Regions from separate parts of the Streptomyces sp. NPDC001231 genome, predicted to be linked through region 1. Evidence: riboswitches for the same ligand, from Rfam matches in the RefSeq annotation. Region 1 holds a riboswitch; each other region holds the start of a gene.

Region 1 (6,965 bases):
TTGGCGACGCGCTCGGAGCGGGCCGGGGCGCCGGTCTTGATCTGGCCGCAGTTGGTGGCGACGGCCAGGTCGGCGATCGTGACGTCCTCGGTCTCGCCGGAGCGGTGGGACATCATGCACTTGAAGCCGCTGCGCTGGGCCAGCTCGACGGCGTCCAGGGTCTCGGTGAGAGAACCGATCTGGTTCACCTTCACGAGCAGCGCGTTGGCGGCGCCGTCCTCGATGCCGCGGGCGAGGCGCTCGGGGTTGGTGACGAACAGGTCGTCGCCGACGAGCTGGACCTTGTCGCCGAGCTTGTCGGTGATGACCTTCCAGCCGGCCCAGTCGTCCTCGAACAGCGGGTCCTCGATGGAGACGAGCGGGTAGGCGGCCACCAGCTCCTCGTAGTACTCGGTCATCTCCGCCGCCGAGCGCTCCTTGCCCTCGAAGACGTACTTGCCGTCCTTGTAGAACTCGGAGGCGGCGACGTCGAGCGCGAGGGCGATCTGCTCGCCGGGGGCGTAGCCGGCTTCCTTGATCGCCTCGAGGATGAGGTCGAGGGCCTCGCGGTTGGAGCCGAGGTTCGGGGCGAAGCCGCCCTCGTCGCCGAGGCCGGTGGACAGGCCCTTGCCCTTCAGGACCTTCTTCAGCGTGTGGTAGACCTCGGTGCCCCAGCGCAGGGCCTCGGAGAAGGACTCCGCGCCGATCGGGGCGATCATGAACTCCTGGATGTCCACGTTGGAGTCGGCGTGCGAGCCGCCGTTCAGGATGTTCATCATCGGCACCGGCAGCAGGTGCGCGTTCGGACCGCCCAGGTAGCGGAAGAGGGGGAGGTCCGAGGCCTCGGAGGCGGCGTGGGCGACGGCGAGGGAGACGCCGAGGATGGCGTTGGCGCCCAGCGAGCCCTTGTTGTCGGTGGCGTCCAGGTCGAACATGGCCTGGTCGATCAGGCGCTGCTCGGTGGCGTCGTAACCGACGAGCTCCGGGCCGATCTGCTCGATCACGGCGAGGACGGCCTTCTCGACGCCCTTGCCCTGGTAGCGGTTGGGGTCGCCGTCACGGAGCTCGATGGCCTCGAAGGCACCGGTGGAGGCGCCGGAGGGGACGGCGGCACGACCGGTGCTGCCGTCGTCGAGGCCGACCTCGACCTCGACCGTGGGGTTGCCTCGGGAGTCCAGGATTTCCCGGGCTACGACGACGTCGATGGACGGCACGAGCATCTCCTTCTGGGATGTGACGCTGGAAGTGCGGGGCGTGAGCCTTGCGACTAGAGCCTAACCGTCCCGGGGCGGCGACCGGCCGACCGACCGCCTCGTGGACAGAGTGACGGTACCCTTTGTTCCTGCTCGGAACAAAGGGGAGGGGAAGGTTCGGGAACGGCCGGGCGTCCGGGAGACGAAAAACCCGCCCCGGCGCGTAGGGGGGAACGCGCCGGGGCGGGGGCCCATGAAGGGCGGCACGGGCCCTTACTTCAGGTGGAGCTGCTGGCCCGGGTAGATGAGGTCGGCGTTGTCGACGATGTCCTTGTTCAGCTCGAACAGCTTCTTCCAGCCGCCCTGGACGCCGTGCTCGGCGGCGATGGAGCTGAGGGTGTCGCCGGAGAGCACCTTGTACTCGCCGTCGCCCTTCTCGACCTTCTTGCCGGTGGGCGTGGTGACGGTCTTGCCCGGAGCGGGACGCGTCGCGGAGCGGCTGGCGGCCCGCTGCTCGGTCGAGCGGGTGGTGGTGCTCTTGGCGGAGCTGCCGCTCGACGACGAGGAGGAAGACGACGACGAAGACGAGGACGAGGACGAAGACGAGGACGAGGACGAGGGGGCGCTGCCGGTGTAGGCGGCGCCGGACAGGCCCTTGCCGCAGACCGGCCAGGCGCCCTTGCCCTGGCCCGCGAGGACCTTCTCGGCGACGGCTATCTGCTGCGACTTGGAGGCCAGGTCGGCGCGCGACGCGTAGGCGGTGCCGCCGTACCCGGCCCAGGTGGAGTTGGTGAACTGGAGGCCGCCGTAGAAGCCGTTGCCGGTGTTGATGGACCAGTTGCCGCCGGACTCGCACTGGGCGACCGCGTCCCACTCGGAGGCGGTGGCGGCGGAGGCGTTGCCGACCGCCATCAGCGGGGCGGCGACCGCGGCACCGGCGACACCGGCGAGCGCGATGACACGGGTGGTCCTGGACGTACGACGGTGCTTGGCCTTGCTGGAGAACAGCATGGATGGATCCCCTCACCGACGCCTGCGAGGTGAGCTGTCGGGTTCGGGCCGGTTGAGTTGCCCGGCCGTGCCTCGTACACGAGGCACGGCTCCACCCCTAGCCGCTCCGGTCAACTGCCCGGCGCGGCACTTACCTTGGGTCCCCCGCTCCTGCCCACGGCGCTTGACGCGACGACTGTTCCCGTGCGGCCGCTGGCAGGATTCGGCGTTGCGGCAGCCGGGGCTCGCGGTGACGAGCGGTCATGACCGTAGGCACGCGCTCCGCCGAATTCCAAAGACGATCAGGGCTTCTGAGACTCATCCCACACTTCCCCGAATGGGACATTCGGTGCGAAGCGTGACGTGAACTTCCGCTACTTTTGGGGCGTTTCGGTAGGGACATTCAGGGTCTGACCGGCAGAGATGTGATTCGGGTCGGACCCGATCGCCCCCCTGTTCGCCGCATACAGCGCGTCCCATCCACCCGGGACGTCAAGGGAGTCGGCGATGGACTCGAGCGAGTCGCCGGCGCGGACGGTGTAGGAGTCGGCGACGACGGCGCGCGCGGAGCCGCCGCGGGAGGCGTGACGGCCGGAGGAGGCGGCCGCGTGACTGTCGGCCGGATCCTCGACGGCACTGCCGCCGCGGTGCCGCCCACCGCCGAGCGCGCCGGTGTCGACCAGGGCCGAAGTGCCGCCGATCTGCCACGAGTTGTCCGTATCACCCGGCTGCGGCGTGATCGAGGGCGAGGCGTCGGGCGACTGGGACCCGCCTGCCGCGACATCGGAGGACGTGTCGGACTCGGCCGGCTTGCCCTTCTCGGCGGGCGAGGACGGCGAAGGGGAGGACGTGGTGGGGGACGCGGCCGGCGAGCCGGAGGAATCGGTCGAACCGGGGTCGACGTCCGACGATCCGGACGGGTCACTCGACGACTCCTGCGACGAGTCGGACAGGCCGAGGTCGTCCGTGACGGACTTTCCGGAGGAGTTGGAGGTTCCGGACGAATCACCCACGCCGGTGTCGACCTTCGCCGCCCCGGACTTCTTGCTGAGCCCGGAGAGCAGCCCGCACGTCGGCCAGGCACCGGGGCCCTTGTCGGCGAGCAGCTTCTCGGCCACGGCTATCTGCTGGGACCGGCTGGCCTGGTCGGCGCTCGAGGCGTAGTCGAGGCCGCCGTACTTCTCCCAGTCGTCCTGCGTCAACTGGAGGCCGCCGTAGTAGCCGTTGCCGGTGTCGGCGCTCCAGGCGCCGCCACTCTCGCACTTGGCCACCTTGTCCCACGCGTTGCCGTCGGCCGCGCTGGCGCCGCCGGCGCCGATCAGCGGGATGGCGATGGCGGATCCGGTCACTCCGGCTGCGACGAGGAGGGCCGGAGCCTGACGGGGCCGACGGTGACGACCGTTCCCGGAGAGCATACGGAGACCTTTCGTGCGACAGCGGTGACCCGCGTGGCGACCGCAGACTCGGCGCCACGCTGATGGGTGAAAGTATCGGCTGTCGATCGCTTGTCACAAGTTCATGCCGCACAGATCACGTGAAGATCACACCGTTGAACATTGTCGTCTTCGTGTCCGTCAGTGGGTAGGCGTGGTGCGGCGGCAGGCGCCTTTTCCTGCCTTGTCCGGCTTCCCCGCGACTTACCGACCGGGTGTGAACCGCACCGGCAGCGTCCGCAGTCCGCGCATGATGAGCCCGCCGCGCCAGCGCAAGTCGGCCGGATCCGTGCCCAGTTGCAGGTCCGGGAGCCGGGTGAGGAGGGTGGCCAGCGCGGTCTGGCCCTCCAGGCGGGCGAGCGGTGCGCCGAGGCAGTAGTGGATGCCGTGTCCGTAGCCGAGGTGTTGATTGTCACGCCGCCCGAGATCGAGGACGTCGGGGCCGGCGAACCGCTCAGGGTCCCGGTCGGCGGCGGCGAGGACGACGAGGACCGGCTCGCCTGCGGCGATGTCCTGCCCGCCGATGGTGAGCGGCCGGGTGGCGTAGCGCCAGGTGGCCAGCTCCACCGGCCCGTCGTAGCGCAGGAGTTCCTCCACTCCCGTCTCCAGCAGGCCGCCGTCCCCCTCGGCGAGGGACCGCTGGAGCCGGTCCCGCTGTTCGGGGTGGGTGAGCAGGGCGTAGGTGCCGTTGCCGATGAGGTTGACGGTGGTCTCGAAACCGGCGAACAGGAGGATGAAGGCCATGGCTGCGGCCTCGTTCTCGGTGAGGTGCTCGCCGTGGTCGGAGGCGCGGATGAGCGCGGAGATGAGGTCCTCGCCGGGGGCGGGCTCGGCCGGGAGCGCCTCGCGCTTGCGGTGGATGAGGTCCGCGAGATAGCCACGCATCTTCTTCACCGAGCGGGCGACCCCGCCGCGCGGGCCCTTGCCGTGGCGGATCATCATGCCCGCCCAGTCCCGGAAGTCGTCCTGGTCCTCGCGGGGGACGCCGAGCAAGTCGCAGATGGCGTAGATGGGCAGCGGGAAGGCGAACTCGTGAATGAGGTCGGCGGTGCCACGCTCGGCGAACCCGTCGATGAGTCCGTCGGCCAGTTCCTGCACACGTGGGGCGAACTCGGCGACGCGGCGCGGGGTGAACGCCTTGCTGACCAGCCGGCGCAGCCGGGTGTGGTCCGGCGGGTCGATGTTCAGCAGGTGGGTCATCAGCTCGGCCTTGCGCTCGCCGGGGATGCCGGTCCTGCCCTTGGCGTGCGCGGACTCGGCGTGGTGCGCCGGGTTCTTGGACAGCCGCTGGTCGGCCAGGGCCTGCCTGGCGTCCGCGTACCGGGTGACCAGCCAGGCCTCCACTCCGCTGGGCAGCCGGGTCCTGTGCACGGGGGCGTGCTCGCGGAGCCAGGCGTAGGCCGGGTAGGGGTTGCTCGCGAACTCCCAGGTGAACAGGGCGGGTGGCTGGTCGTGCATACGGTTGACCCTAGCGTCGGAGGTTCGGTGCGAGGGCTTCCGCCCCTGCCGCCGCTATGGCACTCCCCGTCCCCGGCTGCGATGCCCCCGGCACCCTGCCGCCCCGCCCGCGCGCCTCAGGGCCTTCGGTCGCCTTCTGTTTCCACGATCGCGTCCCGGTACGCGCGCGCCGCCGCACGCAGTGCCGCCTCCGGGTCGACGCCCTCCGCCTCGGCGCGGGCGGCCAGCGCCAGCAGCTCGTATCCGAAGCCCTCCCTCGCCGGGAGGGGCACCTCCAGACCCGCCGTGCGGACCCGGGAGGCCAGCTTGGCGGCGAGGGCGAGGCCGGGCTGGCCGAGGGGGACGCCCTCGGTCACGGAGGTGCGCCGCTTCTCCTCCGCCTTGGTGCGCAGCCAGTGCTCCTTGACCTCCTCCGGGGTGGTGGCGGTCTCGTCGCCGAAGACATGCGGGTGGCGGTGGATCAGCTTGGCGACGATGGTGCCGGCCACGTCGTCGATGGAGAACGGCTCCTCGGGGTCCTCCTCGGCGATACGGGCGTGGAAGACCACCTGGAGCAGGACGTCGCCCAGTTCCTCGCGCAGCTCCTCGCGGTCGCCGTCCTCGATCGCCTCGACCAGCTCGTACGCCTCCTCGATGCCGTACTTGGCCAGACCCTTGTGGGTCTGCCGGGACGACCAGGGGCACTCGGCGCGGATGCGGTCCATGACCTGGACGAGGTCGAGCAGGCGGGCGCCGGGCAGGTCGTAGGAGGCGGGCAGCAGCTCCAGCTCCGGCATGTTCACACGGCCGGAGCCGGCCAGGCGGGCCAGTCCGTCGGTCAGGGCGGGTTCGCCCTCGCCGGTGGCCACGACGACGACCGTACGGCCGCCGGCGCCCGCGTCCACCAGCTCCTCGGCGCTCGGTGCCGCCTCGTCCACGGCTATGCCCGCCTCGCGCAGATACGGCAGCTGCGGATGGGCACCGTCCGCGCACAGCACCCGGTCGGCCGCCCGCAGCACCTGCCAGGCGGGCCAGGACAGCAGCCCGGGGGCGACCCGGTGACTGGTGGTGAGCAGGACGATCCGGCCCGAGGCCGCTGCGGAGGTGGTCGTGCTGGTGGTGTTCACGGTCCGAACGTAACGCACACCCGCGACGGCACCCCTGGTTGTCCACAGGCCGGGGGCCGTCCCCCCGGCCCGGTTGTCCGGTTGTCCACAGGTCCGGCCGTCCGGCGTCCGGTCAGGCCGACTGCTTCGCGTCCACCGCGGAGACGTCCCGCAGCCACGGCGTCCTGGCGTTCACGAGGGTGCTCTTCTCGACGTCCCACGTGCCGTAGCGCGGGTTGAGGTCGACCCGGAGTTCGGCGGAGGCCTCGGACAGCGCCTTCCAGAAGGCCGGCTGGCCGGCGTCGGTGTGCAGATGGGCCGCGAGCTTCTGCGCCTCCAGCTGGAGGCGGAGGTTGTCGTCGAGGCGCCGCGGCGGCACCCCGTACCGCTGGAGCCAGGTGTCCTCGAGCGCCTTGGCGCCGCCCGCCTGCTGCTCGAGACCGGTGCGCAGCTGCTGGATCTCGCGGCGGCTGACACGGAGGCCGGCGTTCTGGGCGGCGCGGTCCAGCACCCGGTCGAGCACCATCTGGTGCAGCGTGTCCCGGGTGAGGGTGCCGGTCGCGGCGACGGCCTGCTGGTACTGCGCCTCGTCGGCCACCGCGGCCCGCTGCGCGTCGCGCACCTCGCTCACCCGGCTCTGCAACTGCCCGAGGGTGATCCGCTGGCCTCCGATCACGGCCGCCGCGCCCGGACGCGCGTCGCTTCCACAGGCGGTGAGCAGGGGTGCCGCCGCGAGGATCGTGGCGGACAGGACGAGCGCGGTGCGACGGCGGCGGTGCAAGGAAACCTCCCGTTGTGGAGATTGTGCGGCGGTGCACAAAGTCTTG
Region 2 (6,965 bases), on a different contig from region 1:
TCCGTACGGGTGCCACACGTGCCGCCGGTCGAGCTCCAGCAGCTCGGGCACGCTCGGGCCGGGCGTGGTGTGCGGTTCAGGCATTGGGTGCGAGGTCCGTTCCGGCGCCCCGGCGGCGTACGGAGACGAGATCCGTACGCGGCTCGTTGCCGGTCGCGGTCGCGGCCGGTGCCGTTTCCTCCGCCGGTGCCGCGGCGGAACCGCAGACCCCGCCACCCTGGTGCGACCCGCACCCCGCCCCCTGGTGCGACCCGCACCCCGTGCCGTCGTGGGACCCGCATCCGCCCCCGGCCGCCACCCGGTGCTCGGGCAGCGTCACCTGGTCGGCGCCCTCCACCTCGAACCCGGCGTCCGCGATCATCTCCAGGTCGGCCTTGCCCGCCTGGCCCTCGCTGGTCAGGTAGTCGCCGAGGAAGATCGAGTTGGCCAGGTGCAGCGCGAGGGGCTGCATGGTGCGCAGGTGCACCTCGCGGCCGCCCGCGATCCGTACCTCCACGTCGGGGCAGACGAACCGGACCATCGCGAGGATCCGCAGGCAGCGCTGCGGGGTCAGGTTCCACTCCTTGGCGAGCGGTGTGCCCTCGAACGGGATCAGGAAGTTCACCGGAACGGAGTCCGGGTCCAGGTCGCGCAGCGAGAAGACCACGTCGACCAGGTCCTCGTCGCTCTCGCCCATCCCGGCGATGAGCCCGGAGCAGGCGGACAGCCCGGCCGCGTGCGCCTTGTGCACCGTGTCCACCCGGTCGGCATAGGTGTGGGTGGTGGTGATGTCGCCGTACGTCGCCTCGGAGGTGTTGAGGTTGTGGTTGTAGGCGTCGGCCCCGGCCTCGCGCAGCCGTTCGGCCTGGCCGTCGGAGAGCAGTCCGAGGCAGGCGCACACCTCGACGCCCTCGTTCTGCTCCTTGATCGCCTTGATGGTGTCGGAGACCCGGTCCACGTCGCGGTCGGTCGGGCCGCGCCCGCTGGCCACCAGGCAGACCCGCTTCGCGCCGCCCGCCAGCCCCGCCGCGGCGGCCCTGGAGGCGTCGTCGGGCTTGAGCCAGGTGTACTTGAGGATGTCCGCCTTCGAGCCGAGCCGCTGGGAGCAGTAGGAGCAGTCCTCGGGGCACAGGCCCGACTTGAGGTTGACGAGATAGTTGAGTTTCACCCGCCGGCCGAACCAGTGGCGGCGCACCTTCCCTGCCGCGGCCACCACGTCGAGCAGGTCGTCGTCCGAGGTGGCCAGTACGGCCAGAGCTTCCTCGCGGGTCGGCGACTCGCGCCGAAGCCCCTTGTCCACCAGCGTGTTCAGCAGGTCCATGAGAGCTGATCCTGTCCTACGGCCCGGTCCGCGGCCAAGGAGACTCCGCACAACGACCGGCCCATCGACATGTGGGTATTGCCACATCATGGGCGGCCGGCCCTGCCGCTAGGGTCTGTCCACTGCCTACAAATGCCCCGGAGGACCCATGGCGTTCGGCTGGATCGAGGAGCAGGCGGACGCACGCCGCCGGGCCGGACTCGTACGGACCCTGCGGCCCCGCCCCGCCGACTCCCCGCTGCTCGACCTCGCGGGCAACGACTACCTGGGGCTGGCCCGCCATCCGGAGGTGACCGAGGGGGCCGCGGCCGCGGCGCGTACCTGGGGCGGCGGCTCCACCGGCTCCCGGCTGGTCACCGGCACCACCGAACTCCATGCCGAACTGGAGCGCGAGCTGGCCGGATTCTGCGGCTTCGAGGCGGCGCTGGTCTTCTCCTCGGGATACGCCGCGAACCTGGCCGCGGTCACCGCGCTTGCGCCGCACGGCTCGCTCGTCGTCTCCGACGCGGGCAACCACGCCTCGCTCATCGACGGCTGCCGGCTGGCCCGGGGCACGACACAGGTCGTCGCGCACGCCGACCCGGACGCCGTGCGCAAGGCGCTCGGCACGCACGAGGGCCCGGCGGTGCTCGTGTCGGACACGGTGTTCTCGGTCGACGGCGACGCGGCTCCGCTGGCGGAGTTCGCCGCGGCCTGCCGGGAGCACGGCGCCGGTCTCGTCGTCGACGACGCCCACGGGCTGGGCGTCCTGGGCGCCGGCGGCCGCGGCGCCGCGCACGCGGCCGGGCTGGCGGGCGCCGACGACGTGGTCGTCACGGCCACGCTGTCGAAGTCGCTCGGCAGCCAGGGCGGAGTCGTCCTCGGGCCCGCGCGGGTGATCGACCACCTGGTCAACGCGGCCCGGACGTTCATCTTCGACACCGGTCTCGCGCCCGCGGCCGCGGGGGCCGCCCTCGCGGCGCTGCGACTGCTGCGCCGCGAGCCGGATCGGGCGGCACGCGCGCGTGCGGTGGCGGCCGAACTCCACGCACGCCTGACCGCCGCGGGCCTGGAGGCGGTACGTCCGGACGCCGCGGTGGTCTCGGTGCGCGCGCCGTCCCCGGAGCGGGCCGTGCGATGGGCGGCCGACTGCCGGGCGGCCGGGCTGGCCGTGGGCTGTTTCCGTCCTCCTTCCGTGCCCGACGGCATCTCACGACTGAGGCTGACCGCCCGCGCGGACCTCTCCGGGGCGCAGATCGAACGTGCTGTACGGGTGATCGGTGGAACACGACCATGAGTCGGCGTGACACGGCCGGGCGCCACTGGCTGTGGATATGACCGGATTGCCCGTCAGGTGCGGTGTGTCGCGGCCGTGAAGACCGCCCAGCTCGCGGGGGAGAAGAGCAGCGCGGGCCCGGCCGGGGCCTTGGAGTCGCGCACGGCGAGCAGCCCGGCCCACGGTCCCGTGGTGGGCCGGCTCGTCTCGACGCAGTTGTTGGCTCCCGTGCTGTAGCTGCTGCGCAGCCAGCGCACGCCGTGCAGATCGGTACTGGAAGGTACGTGCCGAGGCGGAGTGGACATGGGGCCTCCTTACGCGGTACGCGGTTGTGCGACGTCAGGGGGTCTGGCGTATCCCGGCGATGAAGTCCAACGAGTCCTCGGGCGAGAGGGCGTGGATCCGCAGGGTGTCGAAGGCCTCGGCGTAGGCCTCTAGGTCTTCTTTCCGCTCGAGGTGGAGGCTACTCGTCAAGTGGTCGAGAACCACCACGTTCAGATCAGAAGCGTTCGAAAATGAGAAGATAACGAAAGGGCCGGTGATGCCGATGTGCGCGCCGGCGGCGAACGGCAACACCTGGAGTCGTACTTGGGGCAGCCGGGCCGCCTCCGTCAGCCGCTCCAGCTGCCGCCTCATGACCTCGGGCCCGCCCACCTCCCGGCGCAGCACCGCCTCGTCCAGCACCGCGTCCAGCGCCAGCGGCGGCCGCGAGCGCAGCACGTCCTGGCGGGCCAGCCGCACCTCCACCAGCGCGTCCAGCCGGTCCTCGTCGAGCCCGTCCACGGCGGCCCGGGTGACCGCGCGGGCGTACTCGGGCGTCTGGAGCAGTCCGGGGACGACCGAGGTCTCCAGGGTGCGCATCCCGCTCGCCTGCGACTCCAGGCTGATGAAGTCCCGGTAGGTCGGCGGCAGCACTCCGCGATAGGCGTGCCACCAGTGGTGCCGGTCGCCGCCGTCGTCCAGCCCCGCGAGCACCAGGAGCAACTCGCGCAGCTGGGCGTCGTGGACCGCGTACGCGTCCAGGAGCGAGCGCACGTCGGCCGGTTTCACCCCGCTGGTGCCGGTCTCGATCCGGCTGACCTTCGACTGGTGCCAGCCGACCAGGCGGGCCGCCTCACCGCTGGTGAGACCCGCGCCGGTGCGCAACGCGCGCAGTTCGGCGCCCAGCTTCCGGCGGCGCACCTCGGGACCGTGCTGCATGGGCTACTCCCTCGCTCCCTCTGAACGCTCCATGCGACCCGCTGCGGATACGGTCTGTCGTCGCAGAGTTCACCGCATCGAGCGACAGATATATGCATATCTCGGTGGATCGCCACCGAGACCGGAGAGGTGATGGCAGTCTGACGGCGAAGCACCAGTGCGGGACCGTACTCGAATCATCCGCCAAGTGTCGGACTCCGGCCCCGTGGGAAAGGGACGACGTCGCCATGGCAGACCATCTGGAAGCATCCGTCACTCTGCCGAGCGATCCCGCCTCGGTCTGCGCGGCCCGTGCCTATGTGGCCGGCACGCTCGCGGAGTGGGGCCTGCCGCCGACCACGGACACCGCCGAGACGGTCCGGCTCATCGTGTCCGAACTCGCCACCAACGCCGTACAGCACACTTTGGGGCAGTCACCCACCTTCACGGTGGACCTCGTCCTCGTGCGTGACGAACGACTGCGTATCGGGGTCACCGACAGCCACCCCCGGTTCCCGAAACGCCTGCCGGCCGCCGTCCAGCAGGACAACGGCCGGGGCATGGTGATCATCCGGTGGCTCACCGCCGAGTGCGGTGGCAGACTGACCGTGAGGCCGACCCGGGAGGGCGGCAAGACGGTCTGCATCGAACTGCCGTGGACGGTTCCCGCCCGACCGGTGACGGCCGCGGGTCAGGAACCGTAGGAACGTGCGGTGACGACGTCGAAGCTCCGTCACCGCACGGCACCGCACTGCGGCCGGGTCAGCTCACCCGGCCGTACCAGACGCTCTTCGTCCAGATCTTCTGGAGCTTCACCACGTCCCCGGTCTTCGGGGCGTGCCAGATCTTGCCCTTGCCGGCGTAGATGCCCACGTGGTAGACGTTCGAGCCCGAGTGGAAGAACACCAGGTCCCCGGCTCGGCGACTGCCCGCGGAGATGTGCCGACTCTTGTTGTACTGCTGTGCGGCCGTGCGGGGCAGCTTCTTGCCCGCCCTCTTGAACGAGTACAGCGTGAGCCCGGAGCAGTCGAACCTCCGCGGCCCCGTGGCGCCCCACTGGTAGGGCGACCCCTGCTTGGACGCTGCGATCCGCAGCGCCGTGTTCGCGGTCGTCACGGCCGAGGCCTCGGAGGCCACACCCGGGACCACGATCGAGCCGCCCACGGCGGCCAGGGTCAGGGCCGAGGCCGTGCCGGCCCGGGCCATCAGCGACGGGACACGATTGAGCGCAGTCATGCGCAACCCTTCGTCAGCCGCCTGTGAAGGATGACCTGTCGGATTCGGGCTGGCGAAGTTGCCCGGCCGCGTTGCCGCGGCTTCACCCCAAGGGCTGCTCGGACCGGCCATGGCGTGACCGTTCCGGCGACCCGTCGTGCTTGGGTCCTCCACTCCTGCCGATCCACTCCTGTCGACCGGTCATCCGGGCGGCGGCAGGACTCGGCGTCCGCCCGGACCGCCCCGCCGTTGTGGCGGGGGCTTGTCGTCAGACAGGGATCTTCACCTACGGATGTCCGAAAATCCCAACGCAACCGCGTGTTTGTGTTGTTACTCACCACGCGCCCGTTCGGGTGGACACCCTCGCGATCGAACGTCTTCCCCCTCCCGCGACGACCCCCGGACCAGCAGCGGAACACCTCATTCCGCCATCCGGGGAGGCGCGTTGCGCAACTGCGGCGGTCCCGAAAAGGGAGCTGAACCTACACCGAAAGGCGGTCGGTCATTAGGGGCGATTTCACCCCGTGTCCAGACAGATGGGCCACATTGCCCGCCGAGACCGCGGCTGGGGATGACGTCAACTTCCGCAGTCGGGGGGCAGGGTGACGCGGGCCGTGCGCCGCTCGCCGTCCAGCACCCGCAGGGCCCGGACCGGAGTGTCCGCGTGCAGCTCGGTCTCGCCCCGCCGGTGCGTCAGCGCCAGGGTGTCGCGCAACTCCGCCGCCCTGCCGACGAGCGCCCGGGCGGCCCTCAGGGCCCGGTAGGTGTCTCCGGGTCGTCCCGGGTTGACGCGGCCCAGCAGGCGGCCGCCTCCAGGTAACGGTTGATCGGCTCCGCCTCGGCGCGGGTCGGCGCCGGCAAGGGCGGCAGCTCGGGTGGTGGCATCGGCGGCTCACCCCGCGTCCGGCGCGGTGCGCGTGGCCCCGCGGTTCGGGACGATTCGGTCAATCAGTCCATAGTTCAGGGCTTCTTGTGCGTCCAGCACCTGCTCCCGCTCCAGGTCGGTCCGCACCTGCCGCGCGGACCGCCCGGTGCTCCGCGCGGGCAGCTCCTCCAGGCGGGCGCGCACCCGCGTCAGCTCGTCCGCCTGGATCGCCAGGTCGGACGCCTTGCCCTCGACCGGCTCGGGCAGCGACGGCTGCCGCAGGACCACGCGGGCGCCGGGCAGCGCGTACCGCTTGCCCGGGGTGCCCGCGGCCGGCAGCACCGCCGCGGACGCGACGGCCTGGCCCAGGCGGATCGTCTCCACGTCGCAGCACACGTACCGCATCGTGTCGTGGACGGCCGTCGTCGCGCCGAACGAGCCGCCGGGGGAGTTGATGCAGAGCGAGATGTCCCGGTCGGGCGTCCAGTGCTCCAGGTGGAGGAACTGTGCGATCACGTCGTTCGCCGCGGTGTCGTCGATCGGTGTGCCGAGGAGGACGATCCGCTCCTCGAGCAGTTTCGCGTACGGATCCAGGGATCGCCGGCCGGCGCTGGTGATCTCGGTGAACTCGGGCAGGACGCAGCGGGCGGACGGTCGCGTCATGGCACACCCCTCGATGCGGCGGCGCCGGCTCCGGTCGGAGCGGTCTCTGTGAAAAATGTACAGGACGTACGTAAGTCGCGGAGGGCTCTCCCGTGCCGGGCGCGGAAACGGTCCCGGGTCGTGCACGGCGTCCTGCGGGGTGAAGCTGGAAGCACGGGCGCTCGACGACCCAGGGGACTGGCCATGGTGTTCTTCGCGATGTCCGAGCGGCGCCCTCTCCCGCCGCTCTCCGCCGCAGATCTGGTGCTGGAGCACGAGCGGCTCCACCAGGAGATCGATCAGCTCCAGCGGGCCCTGACCTCGCATGCCGTCATCGATCAGGCGATCGGCGCCGTGGTGACCTTCGGGCGGATCCCGCCCGAGGACGCCTGGCAGGTCCTGCGGGAGGTCTCCCAGCGGTCGAACACCAAGCTGCGCACGGTGGCCGAGCACGTGCTGAAGTTCGCGCAGGGCGGTGCTCTGCCCGACATCGAGCTGGAGCAGCTGAG
Region 3 (6,965 bases), on a different contig from region 1:
CTCAACGTACCCAGCGTGCTTGCAAGTTCACGAGAGGTCGGTGGAACGGCTTTGGCTGGGAGTTGCTTTGGTGCGAGTGATCACGGCTCATTACGCTGGCCCGCGGATCGGGCAGGGTTGTGAGCCTGCCCGATAGTGCGCGATGTTGGGTCGTGGCTTTCGCATCTGGACGTACTGCATCTGTAGTGCTCGGCGCGGTGGCGTCACACCGTCTCGGCGTCCTCGGTACGACCGTCTACCGACTGGGTATGACCCGCGGCCGGGCGACTGTCCGACGGAGCTGCGCCGGGTGCGTCGAGGGGCCGCTGGCCTGCGTCATACCGGCGCACCATGCAGTGCGTGATGTCCGGCATCACGCCCTCGGGGATCCGCCCGGACTCCCACGTGTTCCGGTACGCGCCAGCCACGATGGACACCGCGGTGCGCACCGCGTCGGACAGCGTCATACCGGTGCGGAGCATCACCGCCAGGTCGTCATACAGGTGCGCGTCGACCTTCACGGACAGGGCCTTGCCCGGCTTCGGAGGGGTGCTCACCGGCCCTCACCGCCCCGAGTGCTGCGCTCGTGCTCGAGGAACGCGGCGACCGCGGCGAACTGCGCGTCGACGGAGCGGCGGACGGCCTCCCGCTTCGCAGCCTCGGCCTCCTCGGCGGGCAGCTTGCCGCGGAGGTAGTCGACGTTCCAGGCGATGTCTCGCGGGTCCTCGGCGAGCGCGGCCGTGGCGACGGTGCGGGCCTCGGCGGCGCGGTCGAGGATGCGACGGTCGTAGTCGGGGGTGTCGTAGGGGAGGGCGAGTGCGTCGAGGACGACCGCGAGCAAGTCGCGGACGGCGTCCGGGGTACGGTCCTGCATGGGTCTGAGCTCCTTGTACCGGAGGGGTTCGGATCAAGGCCCCGTTCGGCGTTGCAGTCGCCGCGGCGGGGCCGTCGTCGTGTCGGCGGCGCGGTGGTCACGTGGTCACGGGAGTGGTCACGGATGCGCCGTACTGAGCCGACACGGGCCGGTACGGGGTGGCGGAGCCCTAGCGTGCTGAGCTGGGGAAACAGAGCGCGTCGTCATCCGGCATCACCGGGCGACACGTCCTGACCCGTATTTTTAATCCATTGGTTGTGGGTTCGAGTCCCACAGGGCCTACGGCCGCAGGAGGAGGGCAGTCCCCTCCGACCTGCTCCGCAGCGCCCGGTTCGGCTTCGGTCGGTCCGGGCGCTGCGGCGTCTTCGCGGCCCGGGGCGCGGCGTGGGTCAGGCTGTGGGCCTTGGGGTTCTCCAGGTGGTCTGGAGGGCGGCGCCCACCTGGTCCCCCGTTCTGCGCCCGAGGGTGAGGGAGCCGTCGGATTCCAGGCGGGGGGCGTGGCCGAGCGGGGAGCCGTACTCGAAGCGGCAGTCGCTCAGGTGGAGCAGGCCGACGAGTTGTGCGCGCACCGCCTCCACCACCGCGTCGGGTGAGGTCGCCTCCCTGGCCGGCTGGGCCGCGTGGTCGCCGTCCTGGTGGCCGTGTTCGAGTCGGTGCACCGCACGTACCGGCGCATCGGCGCGGCCCCGCACCTCGGCGAAGTCCCCGCACGGCCGGAGCCGTGCCACAGGGTCGTCGTCGTTCCCGTCGGCGCCGTGAACCTGCTCACCAGCGAGGCCATCAGCGCCGCGCTGTCACTGGGTGACGAGGTCCGCGCCGTCAGCGTCGTGCACCCCGAGGACCGTGACGCCCCCTCCGCCGACGAGGTCCACGCCGCCTGGAACGCCTGGCGGCCCGGTGTCCCCCGCACCGTGCTGCACAGCCGCACCCGTTCCCTGCCCCGGCCCTTCGTCGACCATCTGCGCGCGCTGGCCGCCCAGGAGCGGCAGGACCGGATCGTGGTCCTCATCCCGGAGATGCACCTGCCCAGGCCCTGGCAGCGGCTTCTGCAGAACCAGCGTGGTGCCGTCCTGGACCGCGCCATCCGCCGCCACACCGATGCCGTCATCTGCCGCCTCCGGTTCCGCATCCACCTCGGTCACTGACCCTCACCGACCGGCGGCGGCCCACCCGCTTCGCGTGCGCGGCTCCGCCACGGTGGGGCCCCGCCCGCGATCGGCGGGGTCGGTCACACTGGAGCCAGTCCGCCGCCGAGAGAGAGGGCGTCGATGCCCCACCCGTACGTCCTGCTGTCCGCCGCCGTCTCGCTCGACGGCTACCTGGACGACACCGGTCCCGAGCGCCTGCTGCTCTCCAGCCCCGCCGACTTCGACCGGGTCGACGAGGTGCGGGCGTCGGCCGACGCGATCTTGATCGGGGCCGGCACCCTGCGGGCCGACAACCCGCGGCTGCTGGTGAACTCTCCGGCGCGGCGGGCCGCCCGCCGCGCCGCCGGGAAGCCGGAGTACCCGCTGAAGGTCGCGGTCAGCGCCTCCGGCGAGCTGGACCCCGGGGCGCCCTTCTGGCACACCGGCGGCGAGAAGGTCCTCTACACGACCGACGAGGGCGCGCTGCGGCTGCGGCGTACGGGCCTGGCCGCCGATGTCGTGCCGCTGGGCGCCGAACTCGGCTGGCCCCGGCTGCTCGAGCACCTGCACGACGTACGCGGGGTGCGCCGGCTCATGGTCGAGGGCGGCGGGACCGTCCACACACAACTGCTCCAGCAGCAGCTCGCGGACGAGGTGCAGCTCGTGCTCGCCCCTCTGTTCGTGGGGGACGCGGACGCGCCCCGGCTGTTCGGGCCCGGGACCTACCAGGGCGGGCGGCTGCGGCTGGTGGAGACGCGGACCATCGAGGACGTCGTCCTCGTGCGCTACGAGCCCACCGCCCCCGGCACCGCCGGCCGCGCCGTGCCCGCGGACCGGCACTGGCTCCGGCTCGCCTGCGAACTGGCGGCCCAGTGCCCGCCGTCCCGGACCGCGTTCAGCGTGGGCGCCGTGGTGGTCGCCGCCGACGGGACCGAACTCGCCCGCGGGTACTCGCGGGAGGGCGGCGACCCGGTCGTGCACGCGGAGGAGGCGGCGCTGGCCAAGGTCGACCCGGCGGATCCGCGGCTGCCGGACGCCACGGTGTACAGCAGCCTGGAGCCGTGCGCCCGCCGCGCCTCCCGGCCGCGTCCGTGCGCCCGGCTGATTCTGGACGCCGGGGTGCGACGGGTGGTGACGGCGTGGCGGGAGCCGGACACGTTCGTCGAGGGCGCCGACGGGACCGGGGTGCTGGCGGCCGGTGGCGCGGACGTCGTCGTGGTGCCGGAGTTCGAGGAGCGGGCCATGGAACCGAACCGCCATCTGCTCGGCTGAACGGGGCCCCGTCGCACGGCCGGGAACCGTGTGACGAATGGTGGAAGGTGAGGTGGGTGCGAGCAGCCTTCCGGATGGCATATACTGGTGTCACAACGACGCGGGGTGGAGCAGCTCGGTAGCTCGCTGGGCTCATAACCCAGAGGTCGCAGGTTCAAATCCTGTCCCCGCTACTGAAGGCTCAGGGCCGGAATCCGATCAATGGATTCCGGCCCTGAGTGTTTCACGGGCACGCGTCTCTCCTTGAGGCGCAGTCAACTCGCCCGGTTTTCGGTGGTCATGGACCGTAAGGTCGCGCCGGAAGGTTTAGTGATCAAGCCGAACGGCTTGGAATCCGAGCCCCGAGTCTATTAACGTTCGATAACGCAGCACGGTCGTCCCAGCCGTCACAAGAGGCGGCTCCGTGCACGCACGCCGAATCCCGCAAGGGAACCGGGGAACCACCAACTTGGGGTGAATCGAGCGTAACCGCCGTGTACTCACGGCTTGTTTACGCGCGTAGGAGACCTTCCCGCTCCGAACCCGTCAGCTAACCCGGTAGGCGAGACGGAAGGAAAGGAGTGCGCCTTCGTGGCGTCCAACCCGCCTGTCCCGGAAGCCCCGTTCGCGCCGAGCCGGCAGCACGGAGAGACCTTCGGCTACGACAGCCGCCGCGCCGACGAGGGCCCCTGGGAGGAGTGGAACCCCACCGCGGAGTCCATCCGTCCCGTGCGCGGTCGGCACCGCGTCGCCAAGCAGCGCGGCGGCGGACTCGCCCGCAGTTCCACCGTTCTCGGTGTCGGCGTCATCGCCGCGGTCGGCGCGGGCGGCATGGCGAGCGCCAACAGCGGCAAGCCGCCGGTGTCCATCTCGCTGCCCGACCTGCCCTCCGTGGGCTCCCTGTTCGAGGACTCCGACGCCGCCCCCGCGGGCTCGTCGACCGCGCTCAGTGGCGTCGGCCTGACCACCGCCGAGGCCGAGGACGGCACCTCGGACGCCGGCGAGGTGCTGCGCAACCGGATCATGGCGCAGGCCGAGCAGCAGCAGGTCCAGATCGAGGCCAAGGCCCAGGCTGATGCCGAGGCCGCCGTCGCCAAGAAGGCCGCCGAGGAGGCGGCGAAGGCGCGGGAGACGGCCGAGGCCAAGGCCGCCGCCGAGAAGAAGAAGGCGGAGGAGGAGGCCAAGCGGAAGGCCGAGGAGGCCGCGAGGAAGGCCGAGGAGGCCCGGCTGGCCGAGCTGGCCAGGCAGTACGCGCTGCCCACCTCCTCGTACACGCTCACCTCCACCTTCGGCCAGGCCGGTTCCATGTGGTCCTCCGGCTACCACACCGGCCTCGACTTCGCCGCGCCCACGGGCACCCTGCTCAAGGCGATCCACACCGGCACCATCACCGAGGCCGGCTGGGCCGGCTCCTACGGCTACCGCACGATCCTCACCCTCGAGGACGGCACCGAGCTGTGGTACTGCCACCAGTCGTCGATCAGCGTCAGCGTCGGCCAGAAGGTCAGCACGGGCGACGTGATCGGCCGCGTGGGCGCCACGGGCAACGTCACGGGGCCCCACCTCCACCTGGAGGTCCACCCGGGCGGCCAGTCCACCGGAATCGACCCGCTGGCGTGGCTGCGCGGCAAGGGCATCACCCCCTGACGGACATGGACCGGTCTCACCCCTGACGAGCCTGTGAGAGCGGTTTGCGCAACCTTTGCGGCCGGATGCGGCCCGGCCCGGAATGGGTCGCTCCGGCGCGGTTGTTGATGTTGGGCATGACTTCTCTACGCAAACTGGGTTCGTCCGATCTCGAGGTCTTCCCGCTCGCCCTCGGCGGCAACGTCTTCGGCTGGACCGCCGACCAGGAGCAGTCCTTCGCCGTCCTCGACGCCTACACGGCCGCCGGAGGCAACTTCGTCGACACCGCCGACTCCTACTCCGCGTGGGTGGAGGGCAACCAGGGCGGCGAGTCCGAGACGATCATCGGCAAGTGGATCAAGGAGCGCGGCAACCGCTCCGACGTCGTCATCGCCACCAAGGTCAGCCAGCACCCCGACTACCAGGGTCTGAGCGCCGCGAACATCAAGGCCGCGGCCGACGCCTCCCTCAGGCGCCTGGGCACGGACCACATCGACCTGTACTACACGCACTTCGACCAGCCGGAAGTCCCCGTCGAGGAGATCATCGGCGCGCTCGACGAGCTGGTCAGGGCGGGCAAGGTGCGGCACATCGCCGCCTCCAACATCTCCGCCGAGCGCCTCCAGGAGTCCCTGGACTTCTCCGACCGCGAGGGTCTGGCCCGCTACGTGGTGCTCCAGCCGCACTACAACCTGGTCTCGCGCGACACCTACGAGGGCGGGCTGGAGAACGTCGCCGAGCGGTCCGGCCTGGCCGCCGTTCCGTACTACGCGCTCGCCTCCGGCTTCCTGACCGGCAAGTACCGGCCCGGTACGACGGTGGACAGCGCGCGGGCGCAGGGCGCGGCCAAGCACCTCGAGACCGAGCGCGGCCGCGAGGTCCTCACGGCCCTGGACGAGGTCGCCCGGGCCCATGACGCCGAGGTCGCCACGGTGGCCCTGGCCTGGCTCGCCGCGCAGCCGACGGTGACCGCCCCGATCGCCTCGGCGCGGACGGTGGAACAGCTCCCGGCACTGCTCGGGGTCGCGGAGCTGCGGCTGACGGAGGAGGAGCTCGGGAAGCTGACGCGGGCGTCGGCGTAACTCCCGTCCCCGGCCGCTACGGCTGCGTCCGGTACGGGTTGTACGAGGGATACGGCGCCGCCGGTCCGTACGACCCGTACCCCAGCGGCCGGGGGTGCACTCCGTACACCCCGTACCCCGGCCAGGGGGGCGCGGCCATGGGCGTCGTCATCCTGGCCGCGTGGTCCAGCGCGGGCTGCGCCACCTCCCGCCTGCGCCACAGCTCGTGCAGCAGCTCCCGCTCCCGTACGGCGAAGTCGGCGCCAGCCCGCCCCAGGCGCCCGCGGTGCCGGAGGAACGCCAGCGAGGTCGCGTACGCCTCGTACTGGGCGACCGTGCGCGCCGCCGTCCTGCCGAGGTGGCGCCGGGCGTGGTCGCGGGCCAGTCTGCGCGCCCGCATGGAGGCCAGGGCGAACGGTTCGGCCGGAGTCAGCCATCCGGCGGCGGTGTACGCGGGCAGCTCCTCGCGCACGGTCCTCAGCTCGCGCTGCCGGGTCCAGACGACCAGCCAGGTCAGCAGCCCGAACGCGGGCACCATGAAGGCGGCGTACACCGCGAAGAAGCCGTACTCGCCGAAGGTCGCCGAGCCGTTCCACAGGGCGTGCATGCCCATCGCGAGCAGCAGCCCGGCCGGTGGCGGCAGCAGGCGGCGCAGGCGGATGTTCCCGGACATCGCGGCGATGCCGAAGCCGATGCCGGTGAGCACGGTGAACATCGGGTGCGCGAACGGCGACATGATGACGCGGACGAAGAAGGTCGCAGCGGTGACGGAGGCGATGCCCCGGTCACCGGTGAGCTGGTCGGTGCCGAAGGCGTTGCCGAGGTAGAGGATGTTCTCGGTGAACGCGAAGCCGGTCGCGGTCACCCCGGCGATGACGACCCCGTCGACGATGCCCGTGAAGTCGCGTCTGCGGAAGAGGAAGACCAGCAGGACGGCGGCGGCCTTCGCGGACTCCTCCACGACCGGCGCTATCACGGTCGCGCCCAGGGTGTCCGCGCTCGCGGGATCGGCGGTCGCCGTGGCGATCCAGTGGGTGGCGAAGCTGT

What was found. A riboswitch is a leader RNA that binds a small molecule or an ion and turns the genes downstream of it on or off. The one in region 1 is predicted to bind cyclic di-AMP.
Region 2: linked by a shared signal. The riboswitch ahead of ACFY3J_RS14690 (C40 family peptidase) and the one ahead of ACFY3J_RS18980 (transglycosylase family protein) in region 1 are both predicted to bind cyclic di-AMP.
Region 3: linked by a shared signal. The riboswitch ahead of ACFY3J_RS36995 (M23 family metallopeptidase) and the one ahead of ACFY3J_RS18980 (transglycosylase family protein) in region 1 are both predicted to bind cyclic di-AMP.

What each region holds. Positions count from the first base shown of each region.
Region 1 is NZ_JBIAXS010000014.1:129,561-136,525, reverse strand. It holds gene eno (phosphopyruvate hydratase) at 1-1,199, opposite strand, end outside; gene ACFY3J_RS18980 (transglycosylase family protein) at 1,446-2,183, opposite strand; cyclic di-AMP (ydaO/yuaA leader) riboswitch at 2,188-2,355, opposite strand; gene ACFY3J_RS18975 (transglycosylase family protein) at 2,537-3,577, opposite strand; gene ACFY3J_RS18970 (cytochrome P450) at 3,800-5,053, opposite strand; gene ACFY3J_RS18965 (nucleoside triphosphate pyrophosphohydrolase) at 5,170-6,159, opposite strand; gene ACFY3J_RS18960 (SurA N-terminal domain-containing protein) at 6,272-6,919, opposite strand.
Region 2 is NZ_JBIAXS010000010.1:123,700-130,664, reverse strand. It holds gene ACFY3J_RS14720 (adenosylmethionine--8-amino-7-oxononanoate transaminase) at 1-84, opposite strand, end outside; gene bioB (biotin synthase BioB) at 77-1,300, opposite strand; gene ACFY3J_RS14710 (8-amino-7-oxononanoate synthase) at 1,449-2,576, shown strand; gene ACFY3J_RS14705 (DUF397 domain-containing protein) at 2,630-2,860, opposite strand; gene ACFY3J_RS14700 (helix-turn-helix domain-containing protein) at 2,895-3,755, opposite strand; gene ACFY3J_RS14695 (ATP-binding protein) at 3,983-4,438, shown strand; gene ACFY3J_RS14690 (C40 family peptidase) at 4,497-4,970, opposite strand; cyclic di-AMP (ydaO/yuaA leader) riboswitch at 4,974-5,187, opposite strand; partial or broken gene ACFY3J_RS14685 (hypothetical protein) at 5,527-5,834, opposite strand; gene ACFY3J_RS14680 (ATP-dependent Clp protease proteolytic subunit) at 5,842-6,477, opposite strand; gene ACFY3J_RS14675 (ANTAR domain-containing protein) at 6,661-6,965, shown strand, end outside.
Region 3 is NZ_JBIAXS010000050.1:15,861-22,825, reverse strand. It holds gene ACFY3J_RS37025 (hypothetical protein) at 204-536, opposite strand; gene ACFY3J_RS37020 (hypothetical protein) at 533-853, opposite strand; gene ACFY3J_RS37015 (hypothetical protein) at 1,243-1,512, opposite strand; gene ACFY3J_RS37010 (hypothetical protein) at 1,495-1,998, shown strand; gene ACFY3J_RS37005 (dihydrofolate reductase family protein) at 2,122-3,252, shown strand; tRNA gene ACFY3J_RS37000 (tRNA-Met) at 3,352-3,425, shown strand; cyclic di-AMP (ydaO/yuaA leader) riboswitch at 3,655-3,811, shown strand; gene ACFY3J_RS36995 (M23 family metallopeptidase) at 3,823-4,878, shown strand; gene ACFY3J_RS36990 (aldo/keto reductase) at 4,995-5,939, shown strand; gene ACFY3J_RS36985 (PrsW family intramembrane metalloprotease) at 5,956-6,965, opposite strand, start outside.